DNA from 2 places in the Streptomyces sp. NPDC002088 genome. Region 2 is predicted to be linked to the other one. Evidence: riboswitches for the same ligand, from Rfam matches in the RefSeq annotation. Region 2 holds a riboswitch; the other holds the start of a gene.

Evidence for each region. A riboswitch is a leader RNA that binds a small molecule or an ion and turns the genes downstream of it on or off. The one in region 2 is predicted to bind cobalamin.
Region 1: another riboswitch for cobalamin. It lies ahead of ABT114_RS34355 (cobalamin biosynthesis protein); the one in region 2 lies ahead of nicT (Nickel transporter NicT).

The regions. Positions count from the first base shown of each region.
Region 1 is NZ_JBEOXO010000020.1:120,457-127,865, forward strand. It holds gene cobN (cobaltochelatase subunit CobN) at 1-1,139, opposite strand, end outside; gene ABT114_RS34350 (cobyric acid synthase) at 1,136-2,668, opposite strand; gene ABT114_RS34355 (cobalamin biosynthesis protein) at 2,665-3,609, opposite strand; cobalamin riboswitch at 3,714-3,853, opposite strand; gene ABT114_RS34360 (hypothetical protein) at 4,008-4,229, opposite strand; gene ABT114_RS34365 (inorganic phosphate transporter) at 4,264-5,529, opposite strand; gene ABT114_RS34370 (lysozyme) at 5,673-6,422, opposite strand; gene ABT114_RS34375 (class II aldolase/adducin family protein) at 6,619-7,371, shown strand.
Region 2 is NZ_JBEOXO010000002.1:384,135-391,543, reverse strand. It holds gene ABT114_RS05525 (helix-turn-helix domain-containing protein) at 1-178, shown strand, start outside; gene ABT114_RS05520 (hypothetical protein) at 213-995, opposite strand; partial or broken gene thrS (threonine--tRNA ligase) at 1,309-2,532, shown strand; gene ABT114_RS05510 (nucleoside hydrolase) at 2,579-3,544, shown strand; gene nicT (Nickel transporter NicT) at 3,590-4,717, opposite strand; cobalamin riboswitch at 4,747-4,929, opposite strand; gene ABT114_RS05500 (ArsR/SmtB family transcription factor) at 5,010-5,369, shown strand; gene ABT114_RS05495 (glycoside hydrolase family 13 protein) at 5,511-7,169, shown strand; gene ABT114_RS05490 (DUF4142 domain-containing protein) at 7,182-7,409, opposite strand, start outside.

The DNA.
Region 1 (7,409 bases), on a different contig from region 2:
TCACCGTTGTCGGGGTGTCCATCTACCACGTACCCGGCGTCCCGCAGGGCATCGAGGACCCGTACGGCCGAGGCGGGTGTGTCGAGCCCGACCGCGTTGCCGACCCGTGAGTGCTTGGTGGGGTAGGCGGTGAAGACCAGCGCGAGCTTCTTCTCCGCGTTCGGCTTGTGCTTCAACCGCGCGTGCCGTACGGCGATGCCGGCGACCCGCGCGGCCCGCTCGGGGTCGGCGACGTACACCGGGACGTCGTCCGGGCCCTGCTCCTTGAAGGAGAACGGCACGGTGATGAGACGCCCGTCGAACTCCGGGATCGCGACCTGCATCGCCGCGTCCATGGGGGAGAGCGCGGCGTCCGACTCGTCCCACGCGGCGCGCGAGGAGGTGAGGCAGAGGCCCTGCAGGACCGGCACGTCGAGGTCGGCGAGCGCCCCGATGTCCCAGGCCTCCTCGTCGCCGCCGGCGGACGCCTGCGAGGCGTGCGTACCGCCCGCCGCGAGGACGGTGGCGACGAGCGCGTCCGTCTTCCCGAGGATGTCGTACAGTCCGGCGTCGGCGCCGCGCAGCGAACCGCAGTACACGGGGAGCGCGTTGGCGCCCCGCGCCTCGATCGCGTCGCACAGGGTGTCCACGAAGCCGGTGTTGCCGCTGAGCTCGTGGGCACGGTAGAAGAGCACGCCGACGGTCGGACGGCCCGCTTCCGACGCACGGTCCCCGTGGACCCCGTACTCCGGCATCTTCAGCGGCTCGACGAACCCCTCACCGGTCAGCAGCACGGTGTCGGACAGGAACCGGGCAAGTTCCACCAGGTTCGCGGGGCCGCCCTCCACGAGATACCGCAGCGCCTCCGCCACGACCCCCGCCGGAACCGACGACTCGGCCATCAGCTCGGCGTCGGGCACGGCCTCCCCGCCGAGCAGCACAGTGGGGATCCCGGACGCCTTCAGCGCGGCCAGCCCGTCCTCCCAGGCCCGCTTGCCGCCCAGCAGCCGGACGACGGCGATACCGGCGCCCTCGATCAGCCCCGGGAGCTCCTCGGCGACGTCGACCCGGGTCGGGTTGCCGATCCGGTACGGCGCGCCGGAGGCCCGGGCCGCCAGCAGATCGGTGTCGGCGGTCGACAACAACAACACTGTGCTCATGCGGGCGCTCCCGGTGGAATGAAAGGCAGTCCTTGCGGCGCGCCCGACTCGATGAGCCGCCACAGCGCGTCCGTGTCCGCGTGCTGTTCGATCAGGTCGCCGAGCCGGTCGAGCTGCTCCTCGCGCAGCGCGGCGAACGAGGTGTCCGGGGCCGGTACGAAACGACGGCCCGCGGCGGCCGCCACCTCGCGCAGGAAGGCCCGCCGGAAACCGTCCGACTCCAGCGAGCCGTGCCAGTGGGTGCCCCAGGTCTGGCCGACCCGGCAGCCGTCCAGGCTGTGTCCATCGGCATCACGGATGAACGCCTCACCGCCGGTGACGTCGGCGACCCCGTGATGGATCTCGTACCCCTCGACGCGTTCACCGAGGGCCTCGCCGACGGGCCGGGTGAGGGTCTTCTCGCGGGCGAACCGCACCCGCACGGGCAGGATGCCGAGCCCGTCGACGTGCCCCTTGCGGCTCTCGACCTCGTCCTCGATGTGCTCGCCGAGGATCTGGAAGCCACCGCAGATACCGAGCACGGGCCGCCCCTCGGCGGCCCTGCGCTCCAGCGCGTCCGCGAGGCCCCGCTCCCGCAGCCACTCCAGGGCCTTCACCGTCCCCCGGGTCCCCGGAATCACGACGAGATCGGCGTCGGAGAGTTCCTCGGCCCGGTCCACGAACCGCACGACGACACCCGGTTCGGCGGCCAGCGCGTCCACGTCCGTGAAGTTGGACATGAGCGGGATCGCGCAGACGGCGACCCGCAGGATGTCCTCGCCGACGGGGGAGGAGACCGTGGACTCCCGGACGGCTCCCCGCAGGGAGACCCTCAGCCCGTCCTCCTCGTCGATCCCGAGCCCGTGTTGGAAGGGCAGGACGCCGTAGGCCCGTCGCCCGGTGAGGCCGTGCAGCATGTCGAGCCCGGGTTCCAGCAGCGACACGTCGCCGCGGAACTTGTTGACGAGGAACCCGGCGACGAACTCCTGGTCCTCGGGCGACAGCAGCGCGACGGTCCCGAAGAAGGACGCGAACACGCCCCCGCGGTCGATGTCGCCGACGACCAGGACCGGTAGCCGCGCATTGCGGGCGATGCCCATGTTCACGATGTCGGTGCGGCGAAGGTTGATCTCGGCCGGGCTGCCCGCCCCCTCACAGATCACCGCGTCATACGTGCCCCGCAACTCGGCGAGGCAGTCGAGCACGGTTCCGAGGAGCGCCTGCTGGCGCCCACCGTGGTAGCCGCGCGCGGTCATCTCGCCCACGGGCTTCCCCATGAGGACGACCTGGCTGCTCCGGTCGCTCCCGGGCTTGAGCAGCACGGGGTTCATCAGCGCGGTCGGCTCGACGCGCGCGGCCTGCGCCTGCATGGCCTGCGCGCGCCCGATCTCGGCGCCCTCGCGGGTGACGAAGGAATTCAGGGACATGTTCTGCGCCTTGAACGGCGCGACCTTGACGCCCTGCCGCACCAGCCACCGGCAGATTCCCGCGGTGACGACGCTCTTGCCGGCGTCGGAGGTGGTGCCGGCGACCAGGAGACCACCGCTCATGACGTACGCCCCTTCATAAGGAGTCCCGCGGCGGCACTGACGCCGAGCGCGAGCCAGCCGACGCGACGGGAGAGCCGTACGGCCCGGTCGATGTCCGCGACCCGGACGGCGCGTCCCTCACCGCCGTTGAGCACGGGCCGGTGCTCGACCCGCCCGGCGTAGGAGAGGGTCCCGCCGAGCCGCACGCCGAGGGCTCCCGCGAACGAGGCCTCCACGGGACCGGCGTTGGGACTCGGATGCCTGGCCGCGTCGGCCCGCCAGGCCCGTACGGCCCCCCGCGGATCGTCTCCGGCCACGGCCGCGAGTACGGCGGTGAGGCGGGCCCCCGGCCATCCGGCGACGTCGTCGAGCCGGGCGGACGCCCACCCGTAGCGCAGGTAGCGGGGCGACCTGTGGCCGACCATGGCGTCGAGGGTGTTCACGGCCCGGAACCCGAGCAGCCCCGGCACGCCCCCGACGGCTCCCCACACCAGGGCGCCGACGACGGCGTCGGAGGTGTTCTCGGCGACCGACTCGACGACGGCCCGGGCGATCCCGTCGGCGTCGAGAGCCTGCGGATCCCGCCCGCACAGATGCGGCAGCCGGGCGCGGGCACCCTCGACGTCCCCGGCTTCCAGGGCACGCCCGACGGCCCGGGCCTCCCGGGCGAGTGAGGTCCCCCCGACGACGGCCCAGGTGGCGGCGGCGGTGAGGGCGACGGAGGCGGCGGTGGAGGTACGTACGGCGCGGGCGGCCGTGGCGCCGAGCGCCACGGCGCCGCCGGCGCACACCACGGTGTGCAGCGCGCCCCGGCCCCGGTGGTCCCGCCACAACACCCGCTCCACGGCCCCGGCCGCCCGCCCGAACGCGGCGACCGGATGCCCACGGCGCGGATCGCCGAGGAGCAGGTCGCCGAGGAGGCCGGCCGTGGCGCCGTACGCGAAGACGCGATCGGCACGCATCCGCTCAGCCGATCGCGGCGGGACCGGGCAGAGACCTGGTGCTGAAGCTCAATCGGCAGCCGAGCATGGCGACATGTCCTCACTCAGGGTGTCCGCGCCCTGGTTCGATGAGACCGGCGGTGAGAGTTCCTGGCTCCCGGGGCTTACTACCCCGGTGACAGTGGCGGGACCGCGCCGGATTCGCACCGGCTTCCTCTCCTGCCGCCGTAGATGGCTCCGGCAGTCCACCACGGGCCCGGAAGGGCCGTCAACTTGCTGTTGACCTGGGGTGGAGGAGTGTGTGAAGGCCCACACGCGCGGCAGGTGACAGCTGTGTGAAGCCGGTTGGGCAAAGCGGAGGGCGGGAGGAACCCGTGGGTGCCTCCCGCCCTCGACTCGACGAACGGTGTGCCTGGGAGTCAGGCGACGATCAGGTAGATCCCGTAGCCCACCGCGGCCGCGCAGGCCGCGAAGCACGCGTACGCGCCCGTCACCGCCAGCGCGGCGGACCCACCCTGAGCGGAGGCCCGCTCCTGGCGCGAGAGGCCCATGATGCCGAGGGTGAACAGGGTCACGAGAGCCACGGTGACCACGAGGCTGACGCCGAACACGGAACCCAGGGTTGCCCAGTCGATGTTCATGGTGATGCTTCCTTCTTAACCGGGTGCGCGGGGCTCAGACGGCGGCGGCCGGCGGGGACACCGGCTCGGCGGTGGGGGCCGTGGCCTGGGCGGGGATCGTGGCCGGGGCGGGGATCGTGGCCGTGAGGTCCTCGGTCACCACGCCCGCGGGGGGCGGGGTCACCGCGGCGATCGCCGTGGTCACGACGCCGTCCGGCTCCTCCGTGTCGTTGACGTTGCTGTGGTCGACGACCTCGCGCCGGGAGAGCTTCCAGATCGCGGCGCTGGAGGCGATCAGGAAGACGGCGACGACCGCCGTGCCCCAGTCGCCGAGGTCCGTCACGGACTCGGCGAGGGCACCGACCACGGCGGCGGCCGGCAGGGTCAGGACCCAGGCGACGAGCATGCGGGTCGCGGTGGACCAGCGCACGACGCCGCCCTTGCGGCCGAGGCCCGCGCCCATCACCGAGCCGGAGACCGCGTGGGTGGTGGAGAGGGAGAAGCCGAGGTGGGAGGAGGCCAGGATGACCGTCGCGGCGCTGGTCTGGGCGGCGAAGCCCTGCTGCGGCTGGAGATCGGTCAGGCCGCTGCCCATGGTGCGGATGATGCGCCAGCCGCCGAGGTAGGTGCCGAGCGCGATGGCCAGACCGGCGGAGAGGATGACCCAGGTGGGCGGGTCGGAGTCGGGCGCGACGGCGCCGCCGGCGACCAGGGCGAGGGTGATGATGCCCATCGTCTTCTGCGCGTCGTTGGTGCCGTGGGCCAGCGAGACCAGGCCCGCCGAGGCGATCTGGCCCGCGCGGTAGCCCTTCGTGGCGGCCTTGCCGTCGGCCTTCTTGCCCAGCGTGTACGACAGGCGGGTGGCGAGCAGCGCGGCGACACCCGCGACGATCGGGGCCGCGACGGCCGGGATCATGACCTTGGTGACGAGCGCGTCGCCGTGGACCGCGCCCGTGCCCGCCGAGGCGATGGTGGCGCCGATCAGACCGCCCATCAGGGCGTGCGAGGAACTGGAGGGCAGGCCCACCAGCCAGGTCACCAGGTTCCAGAGGATCGCGCCGACCAGGGCGGCGAAGATGACCTCGGGACGGATGCCGGTCTCGTCGACGAGACCCTTGGAGATCGTGTTGGCGACCTCCACGGAGAGGAAAGCGCCCACAAGGTTGAGCGTGGCGGACATGACCACCGCGACCTTGGGCTTGAGCGCACCGGTCGAGATGGTCGTGGCCATCGCGTTGGCGGTGTCGTGGAAACCGTTCGTGAAATCAAACGCGAGTGCGGTTACGACCACAATCGCGAGGATCAGCGAGAAGCCTTCCATTTACCCAGGCAATCGTTCGAAGTCATTGGCTGGATGAAGGTAAGTAACCTGGGTGAACGGAAGGTGAACTGGGGCGGGCGTTGGGGTGTCACAAACGGGGGGCCGCCGCTCCGTTCGGAGACGGCGGCCCAGATGCCGCACGGCTAGTAGCTCCGGGCGAACGATTTCAGGCTGCTCGCCGAGCCGTTGAAGAGATTCTGGTCACCCGGCAGGCTGCCGCTGTTGTCGTACTGCCAGAAGGTCCAGTACGACCACCCGGCCGGCAGTGATCCCGCTTCTGCCGAATCGTGGCGGGCGATCCACAGCGCGTGACTGGAGGCAAAGGCGCGGCTGCTGCCGGTGCAGGTGTTCCACCAGTGGGTGGTCGTGTAGATCACCGGACGACGGCCGGTGAGCCGCTTCACCTCGTCGCTGAACGACCAGATCCAGGCGACCATCTTCGCCTTGCTCAGGCCGTAGCACTTGTGCTTGCCGTCGTACGGGTTGTACTCGATGTCGAGCGCGGGCGGCAGCGTTCTGCCGTCCGAGGTCCAGCTGCCGCCGTTGCGCACGAAGTACGCCGCCTGCGTCTTGCCCGACGACTTGTCCGGCAGCGCGAAGTGGTACGCCCCGCGGATCAGGCCCGCGTTGCGTGAGCCGTTGTACTGCTGGTTGAAGTAGGGGTTGCGGTAGGTGGTGGACTCGGTCGCCTTGACGTAGACGAACGTGGCTCCCTTCGCCTTCGCCTTCTGCCAGTCGACGTTCTTCTGGTGCGACGAGACATCGTGTCCCTTGGGCGGGCTCGCCGCCGAGGCCGGCAGCTCGGTGAGCGCGGTCCCCCCGAGCGTGAGAGCCGCCACCGATGCGGCGATCACGCCGGCACGGTGGCGGGACGGTTTGCGATCACGGGCCATGTTTCCCCCCGGAATGGCTGCGTGCACGACAAATCCCCCAGAGGCTACTGGAGGACCGGTGCATGCTCGTCGATCTCCGGCCAAGGGGCTCGAGAAAGGCATCTATACATATATGCGCCCTTACGGAGCTGCGGCTTCCGCCCTACAGTGCCCCGGCCCCGCGGCGCGCCGCGGCCGCGCCTGGCAGGATCGCGGCATGGCTGAGCAGCGGCGCGACGAGCGGGGCGGACGGGGCGTCCGGGACGGCGCACAGGTTGTGCGGGAGGGTGCCGGAGGCGTGGCGGAGTCGCGGGGGAGCAGTGTGCGTGCGGAGGAGGCGCGCGCCTGGGACGCCCTGGTCGCGACGGCCCGCCGGACCGTGTCCGAGGGGCTGGTCGTCGGCACCTCCGGCAATGTCTCGGTGCGCGTCGGGGACACCGTGCTGGTCACACCGTCGGGCGTGCCGTACGACCGGCTGACGCCGGACGACGTGACCGGTGTCGACCTCGACGGCCGGCAGGTGCTCGGCACCCTCGCCCCGACCAGCGAGCTGCCCATGCATCTCACCGTCTACCGCACCACCGACGCCCGCGCCGTCGTGCACACCCACGCCGTGCACGCCACGGCCGTCTCCACACTCGTCCCCGAGCTGCCGACGATCCACTACATGGCCGGCGCCCTCGGCGGACCCGTCCGGGTCGCCCCTTATGCGACATACGGCACCGAGCAGTTGGCCGAGAACGTGCGCCACGCCCTTGCCGACCGCACCGGCTGCCTCCTCCAGAACCACGGCACCCTCACCTACGGCGCCACCCTCGACCAGGCCTACGACCGCACGGCCCAGCTGGAGTGGATGTGCCGGCTGTGGCTGACGGCGTCCTCGGTGCCGGGCCTGACGCCGAACCTGCTGTCGGCCGAGCAGGTGGCGGAGGCGGGGGAACGGCTGCGGGGGTACGGGCAGCGGGGCTGAACCCGCTCCCGCACTACCCCCCTCCCGCGCCTCCTCAC
Region 2 (7,409 bases):
GCTGGAGCGGGCGGGAGCCGCCGGCGACCTCGCCGACCTGTGCCGGCTCCTCGGCGACCTGCTGCGCCGCACCGGGCGGGTGGAGGCGGCGCTGGACGCGTACCGGACGGGGCTCGGACACCGTACGGCGCCCGGCACGACGACACTGGGACCGGCGCCCGCCCAGCCGCCGCTGTGAGAAGCCGACGGATCCGTACGAGGAGCGGTAGGCGTCAGACCTGCGCCCGGCCCTGCTTGCGGATCTCCGTCAGGCGCTGGGCGCCGAGTTGTACGGCAGCCTGGGTGGCGTCGTTCGGTACGTCGCCCATCCCGCCGTTGGTGAGGGCGAACGCGTCCGGGCCGACGCGGACGGCGGCGACGTCCAGGGAGAGGGTGGCGGGGTCGCCGTCGAGTGTCTGGCCCTCCGGTCCGGTCACCGCGGTCACCGTCACCCGCAGGCCCTGCCGGGCGTCGCCGACCTCGGGCAGCGCCTCGTCGGAGACCTGGACGTCCAGTACGGCGCCCGTCGTCGACGTGGCAGTGAACCGCGCGCACTTCTGCGGCATGGTGCTCAGCCAGGCCAGCCAGCTGTCCACCGCCGCCGGCGACTGGGCGGAGATCTGGTAGCGCAGCTGCGCATCGGCGTCGGTGTCGTCGAGGCCGGTCACCGCGCGGGCGGGGGCACCGAGGATTTCGTCGGCGTAGAGGGCGTCGAGCAGACGCCGGCACTCGGCCACCGAGGTCTTCGCCTTCAGCAGTCCGTCCCGCCAGGTCGCGGCCCCACGCGTCGGGACCCAGGAGCCGCCCAGGTCGGTGTCCGTGATGAGGGCGTCGTGGGCCTGGGCGTCGGTGAGGGCGGAGCCGGCCGCGGAGGAGGCGTGGGCGGAAGGGGCCGCGGAGGAAGCCGGGACTATGGGGGCGTGGGGGGCTCCCTCGGCGGCGCCCAGGCAGGCAGAGGTGGTCAGGAGCGTGGCGGTGGAGAGGGCGGAGGCGAGGAGAGTGCGCACGCGGGTCATCGGGGTTGCTCCAGGGGGTGCGTCGAGGGTCCGTCCTTTCACGGCAACACCAGGGGTACGGGGGCACCAGCGCGGCGGGCCGTACGGGTGAGCGGGGTGGGGCCACCGGTCCCCGCCGGAAAACCGTTCGCCCCTTCCCCACCCCACCGCTACGGTCATCCCATGCAGTGCGCCATCCCGTCCCTCACGACGACGCCGGAACGTGTCCCGGCGCGCTGACAGCTGACGTAGATGTCCGAAGCCCCGGGGTGAGCGCCCCGGGGCTTCGGCGTGTGGTGCTCGCTCCCGACGGGACTCGGCAGGAGAGGAGCCCACCATGCACGACCACCGACGTCTCGGCCGCGAGCTCGAACTGTTCGACACCGATCCGCTGATGGGGTCGGGGCTGCCGTACTGGCTGCCCGACGGGGCGATCGTCCGGTACGGCCTCGAGGAGTACATCCGCGAGGCCGAGCGTGCCGCCGGCTACCGGCACGTGTACTCGCCGGTCCTCGGCAAGCGCGAGCTGTACGAGATCTCCGGGCACTGGGACCACTACAGCGACGACATGTTCCCGCCGATGCAGCTGGGCGCGGAGCAGGTCGTGCTGCGGCCCAGCCTCTGCCCCCACCACGCCCTCATCTACCGCTCACGCTCGCACTCCTATCGCGAACTGCCCCTGCGTATGGCCGAGTTGGGCGGCATGTACCGCTCCGAGCTGTCGGGTGTGCTGGGCGGGCTGACCCGGGTACGGGCGATCCATCTCAACGACGCGCACATCTTCTGCACCCTCGACCAGGCCGTCGAGGAGGCTCGCGCGGCCCTGGAGCTGATCGGCCGGGCCTACGCCGACCTGGGCATCCGCGCCTCCCGGTACCGGCTCTCCCTGCCGGGGGCGGGCGGCAAGTACGTCGCCGGCCCGGAGCTGTGGCGCCGGGCCACCGCGCTGCTGAGGGAGGTCATGGAGGGGTCCGGGCTCGCGTACGAGGAGGCCGAGGGCGAGGCCGCCTTCTACGGGCCCAAGATCGATGTGCAGATCGAGGACCGGGCCGGCCGCGAGGCCACCCTCTCCACCGTCCAGATCGACTTCCACCAGCCCGAACGCTTCGACCTGCACTACATCGGCGCCGACGGAGCCAAGCACCGGCCGGTCATGGTGCACCGCAGCGTCATCGGGAGCGTGGAGCGCGCGGTCGCGCACCTCATCGAGGAGCACGGCGGTGCGTTCCCGGCGTGGCTCGCGCCCGTGCACCTGGTCGTCCTGCCGGTGTCGGAGGCGCAGGAGGCGCCGGCGCGGGACCTCGTACGGCGGGGCGCCGAGCGCGGGCTGCGCGCCGAGTGCGCCGGGGAGGGGAGCCTGGGGGCGCGGATCCGGGCGGCGCGGCTCGTGCCGTACGTGGCGGTGATCGGGGAGCGGGAGGCGGGCGGCGGTCTGGTGGACGTACGGCTGCGGGACGGGCGGCGGATCGGGGCCCTGCCCGGCGCCGAGCTGGTGGAGCGGGTCGTGGCGCGGGTGGCGGGCCGGGGCAGCGCGCTGTGGGATGGAGACGATGCGTAGGGTCGCTCGCGTGGGGCCTGCGCAGGCCCGGTGAGAGGAGCCCGCCGTGTCGAACGGTTCGATCGTGCCCGTGATCATCGACTGCGACACCGGCGTCGACGACGCCCTGGCCCTGCTGTTCGCCGTCCGCCACCCCGCGATCGATCTGCGCGCGGTGACCTGCGTGGCGGGGAACACGGACGTCGACGGGGTGGTCCGCAACACCCTGACCGTGCTGGAGCTGGCGGGCGCTCCCGACATCCCGGTGGCCCGTGGCGCCGAGCGGCCGCTGATCGAGCCGGTCCGCGCGGCACGGCACGTGCACGGGGAGGACGGCATGGGCGACCTCGGCCTGCCCGCGCCGACCCGCACCCCGGTCGACGTGGACGCGGTGACGCTGCTCCGGCGGGAGATCCTCGCCTCACCGCGTCCGGTCACGCTGATCCCGACGGCACCCCTGACGAACATCGCGCTGCTGCTGCGTACGCACCCGGAGGTGACCCGCAACATCGAGCGGATCGTGTTCATGGGCGGCGCGGTGGCCACGGGCAACGCCACGCCGGTCGCGGAGTTCAACGTCTGGCACGACCCGGAGGCGGCGGCGGTCCTGCTGACCGCCGGGGTGCCGATCACCATGTACGGCTTGGACGTGTTCCAGCGGGTCGTCGTGCCGGGGGCCGACGTACGACGGCTGCGCGCGAGCGCGGAACCGGGCGCCCGGCTGGCCGGCGACCTGCTCGCGCGCCGCCCGTCCGCCCCCGCCGCCGACGGTGACGACCCGGCCGGCGGCCTCGGCGACGCGGGCGCGGTCTGCGCGGTCGCCGACCCGGCCGGTATCAGCACTCACCTGCTGCCCGTCGAGGTCTCCCTCGCCCCCGGTCCGTCCCGAGGCCAGACGATCGTCGACCGCCGCCCGCGCCCCGGCGAGTCCGAGATCCACGAGAGCGCTCGCGAACAGGCCCTCGTGGACGTGGCGTTGGACGTGGACGTGGCGCGGTACGTGAAGCTCTACCTGGCGACGGTGGAGGGCTGAGCGCGAGCCCGACGACAACGGGGGGCTCCGCCGGTTGGTGCCGGCTCAGTTGGTGTCGGCGGGCCGTACCGCCCACCGCTCCTCCACCTTCGCCAGCCGCCAGTACGCCACCGCCGCCGCCCATACGACGACGAACAGGCCGACGATGACGTAGCCGACGCTGTCCAGGTTCAGGCCGGCGATCCAGCCGGTGACGTCGTCGCGCAGGTCGAGCTTCTCGTGGAGGACGCCGACCAGTTCGATCGTGCCGATGAAGAAGGCGACGGCGATGGACAGGCCGGTGATGGTGAGGTTGTAGAACACCTTGCGGACGGGGTTCGAGAACGCCCACTGGTAGGCGAAGTTCATGAACGTGCCGTCGAGGGTGTCGAACAGGCTCATGCCCGCGGCGAAGAGGAGCGGCAGGCACAGGATCGCGTACCAGGGCAGGCCCGCCGCCGCGCCCGAGCCGGCCATCACCATCAGTGTGACCTCGGTGGCGGTGTCGAAGCCGAGGCCGAAGAGGAAACCGAGGGGGTACATCTGGCCGGGGCGGGAGATGGACTTGGTGAGGCGGCCCAGAATGCGGTTCATGAAGCCGCGGGAGTCCAGGTGCTGTTCGAGTTCCTTCTCGTCGTACGTTCCTGCCCGCATCGCCTTGAAGACCTTCAGGATGCCGAGCAGGGCGACCAGGTTGAGGGCGGCGATGAGATAGAGGAAGGTGCCGGAGATCGTCGTCCCCATGAAGCCGAGGACCTGGTGGGTGCTGGAGTCCTCGTTCATCACCCGGCCGGCGAGCTGCGTGCCGCCCGCGATCAGCAGCGCGAGCAGCACCACCACGCTGGAGTGCCCCAGCGCGAACCAGAAACCCACCGACACCGGCCGCTTGCCGTCGGCCATCAGCTTGCGGGTGGTGTTGTCGATCGCGGCGATGTGGTCGGCATCGAAGGCGTGCCGCATGCCGAGGGTGTAGGCGGTGATGCCGAGGCCGACGCCGAAGGCCTTGGCGCCGACCTCGTAGTGCTCCGGCACGACGAGGAGGAAGAGGATTCCGAAGGCGACGACGTGCAGGACGGCGATCACCGCCATCAGCCCCGCTGTCTTGACGGTGTCCTCGCGCCGCCACTTGAAGGACGTCGCAGACGTCTCCGGCGTCGTCCCGGCGGCCGTGGGGGCAGCGTTGGGCAGGGTCATCCGGTTCACGCTCCAGCACCTCGTGGATCACTTCGTGAGATGCCGTGGCCGGTCTCCTGGCTTACGGGTCGTACGTTTCCGCCCCTGCCTTCCCGGTCGTACGACCAGTGGCCCGGCTGGTGCCGGACGGGACGGGAACTCCCCGATCACAGTGGCGAGGGCCGCTCCGGCATCACACCGGCTTCCCGAACACCACGGCCCGCCCACCGTAGGGGTGCGAGGCGTCCCCTGCATAGCTGCATACCTGCGCAGGTATTCAAGATCACATAGTGGTGCCTGCGAGGATGGCGCCATGCATCTCGTCCCGGCCGACCGCGCCGACCGCCGCACGATCGACGGCCACCGGGTGTGCGACGCGATCGCCGCCATCGGCGAGCCCGGTCACGTCCGCACCTGGGCCGACCGCTTCTCCCTGCTCGCCGACCCCAAACGCCTCGCCCTGCTGTTGGCCCTGCACCGCACCGGCCCTCTGGCCGTCTCCGACCTGGCGATCGCGACCGGCATGAACGACCCGGCCGTGTCGCAGGCACTTCGGCTGCTGCGGGCGGCCGGCGTCGTGGAGGGGGAGAAGGAGGGGCGGGTCGTGCGGTACCGGGTGGTGGACGAGGACGTACGGGCGCTGCTCAAGCACTGTTCCGCGGACGGGGGATGACGCACGGGCGCCCCGGCAGGCGAGGGTGTCGGACGCGTCCACGCAGGGAATGGCCCCCTCCGGACGACGTAAAACGTTCCCCTTCCGGGCAATGTGGACAGGCTTTCCGGTGTTGCCCGACCACGTCCCAAAGGAGACCGCGTGCCTGATCTGCCCGACCTCTCCTCCCGGAACCCCGACTGGTGGCGCCAGGCCGTCGTCTACCAGGTCTATCCCCGCAGCTTCGCCGACGCCGACGGCGACGGGCTCGGCGACATCCGGGGCGTCACCGAGCGCCTGACCCACCTCGCCGCCCTCGGTGCCGACGCCCTGTGGCTCAGCCCCTTCTACCCCTCCGAACTCGCCGACGGAGGCTACGACGTCGCCGACCACCGGGACGTCGACCCGCGCCTGGGCACCCTCGACGACTTCGACGCCATGGTCGCCGAGGCGCACCGGCTGGGCCTGAAGGTCATCGTCGACATCGTCCCCAACCACACCTCGCGCCGGCACCCGTGGTTCGAGGAGGCGCTGCGCTCCGGCCCCGGGTCCGCCGCCCGCGATCGGTACGTCTTCCGCGACGGGCGGGGTGCGCACGGCGAACTGCCGCCCACCGACTGGCAGTCCGTCTTCGGCGGCAGCGCGTGGCGACGCGTCCCGGACGGGCAGTGGTACCTGCATCTCTTCGCCCCCGAGCAGCCCGACCTGAACTGGGACCACGAGGAGGTCCGCGCCGACTTCCGCACCACCCTGCGCTTCTGGTCCGACCGCGGTGTCGACGGCTTCCGCGTCGATGTCGCGCACGCACTCACCAAGGACCTCACCGAGCCGCTGCGGGACGTCGGCGACGTCGGCGCGACCGGCGAGGAGGCCCTCGACCACGTGCCGCCCGGCAGCCATCCGTACTACGACCGCGACGAGGTCCACGAGATCTACCGCGACTGGCGCAAGATCTTCGACGCCTACTCCCCGCCCCGCACGGCGGTCGCCGAGGCCTGGGTGCCGGGCGCCCGCCGCGCGCTGTACGCGCGCCCGGACGAACTCGGCCAGGCCTTCAACTTCGAGTACCTGCAAGCGCGATGGGACGCCGACGAGCTGCGCCAGGTCATCACCGACTCCCTCGCCACCGCCCGCGCGGCCGGCGCCTCCGCCACCTGGGTGCTGTCCAACCACGACGTCGTACGGCACGCCTCCCGGCTGACGCTCCCGCCGGGCACGGACGAGAACACCTGGCTGCTGTCCGGCGGTCACGCGCCCGCCGTCGACGCGGACGCCGGGCTGCGGCGGGCCCGGGCGGCGACCCTGCTGATGCTGGCGCTGCCCGGATCGTCGTACCTCTACCAAGGTGAGGAACTCGGCCTGCCCGAGGTCGCCGACCTGCCCTTCGAGGTCCTCCAGGACCCCATCTGGGAGCAGACGGGCCACGTCCGCAAGGGCCGCGACGGATGCAGGGTGCCGCTGCCGTGGACGCCGACGGGGCCGTCGTACGGCTTCGGGGCGGGTGGCGCCTGGCTGCCGCAGCCGGCGTCCTTCGCGTCGTACGCCGTCGCCGCACAGGACGGTGTGGCGGGCTCGACCCTGGAGCTGTACCGCACGGCCCTGCGGCTGCGCCGCAAGCTGCTGGAGGGCGAGGGCCTGACCTGGGCGGAGGACACCCCGGCCGGGGTGCTGGCCTTCGCGCGCTCCGGCGGCTGGCGGTGCGTCACCAACCTGACGGACGCACCGGTTGTGCTGCCGCCCGGGGAGGCGCTGCTCAGCAGCGCACCGCTGGACGGCGACGGGCGGTCGCTGGGACCGGACACGACCGTCTGGCTCGCGTAGTCGCCAGAGAACTCACCCTCCCGTCGGCAGGGCGACCGGGCTGGAGGTGGCATTCGGCGGCGGCGTGAGGACCACCTCCGGCTGACCCGCGACCGGGGGCGGCGGGGTGACGTCCGAGGCGGGCAGCTTCGGCGGGGTGGTCTGCTGGAAGAGGGCCTGGTCGAAGTCGACCAGGCCGGTCTTCTCCATGACCGTGATGTGGTCCAGGACCGTGTCGTTGGCCTGGTCGGCCAGGGCGCG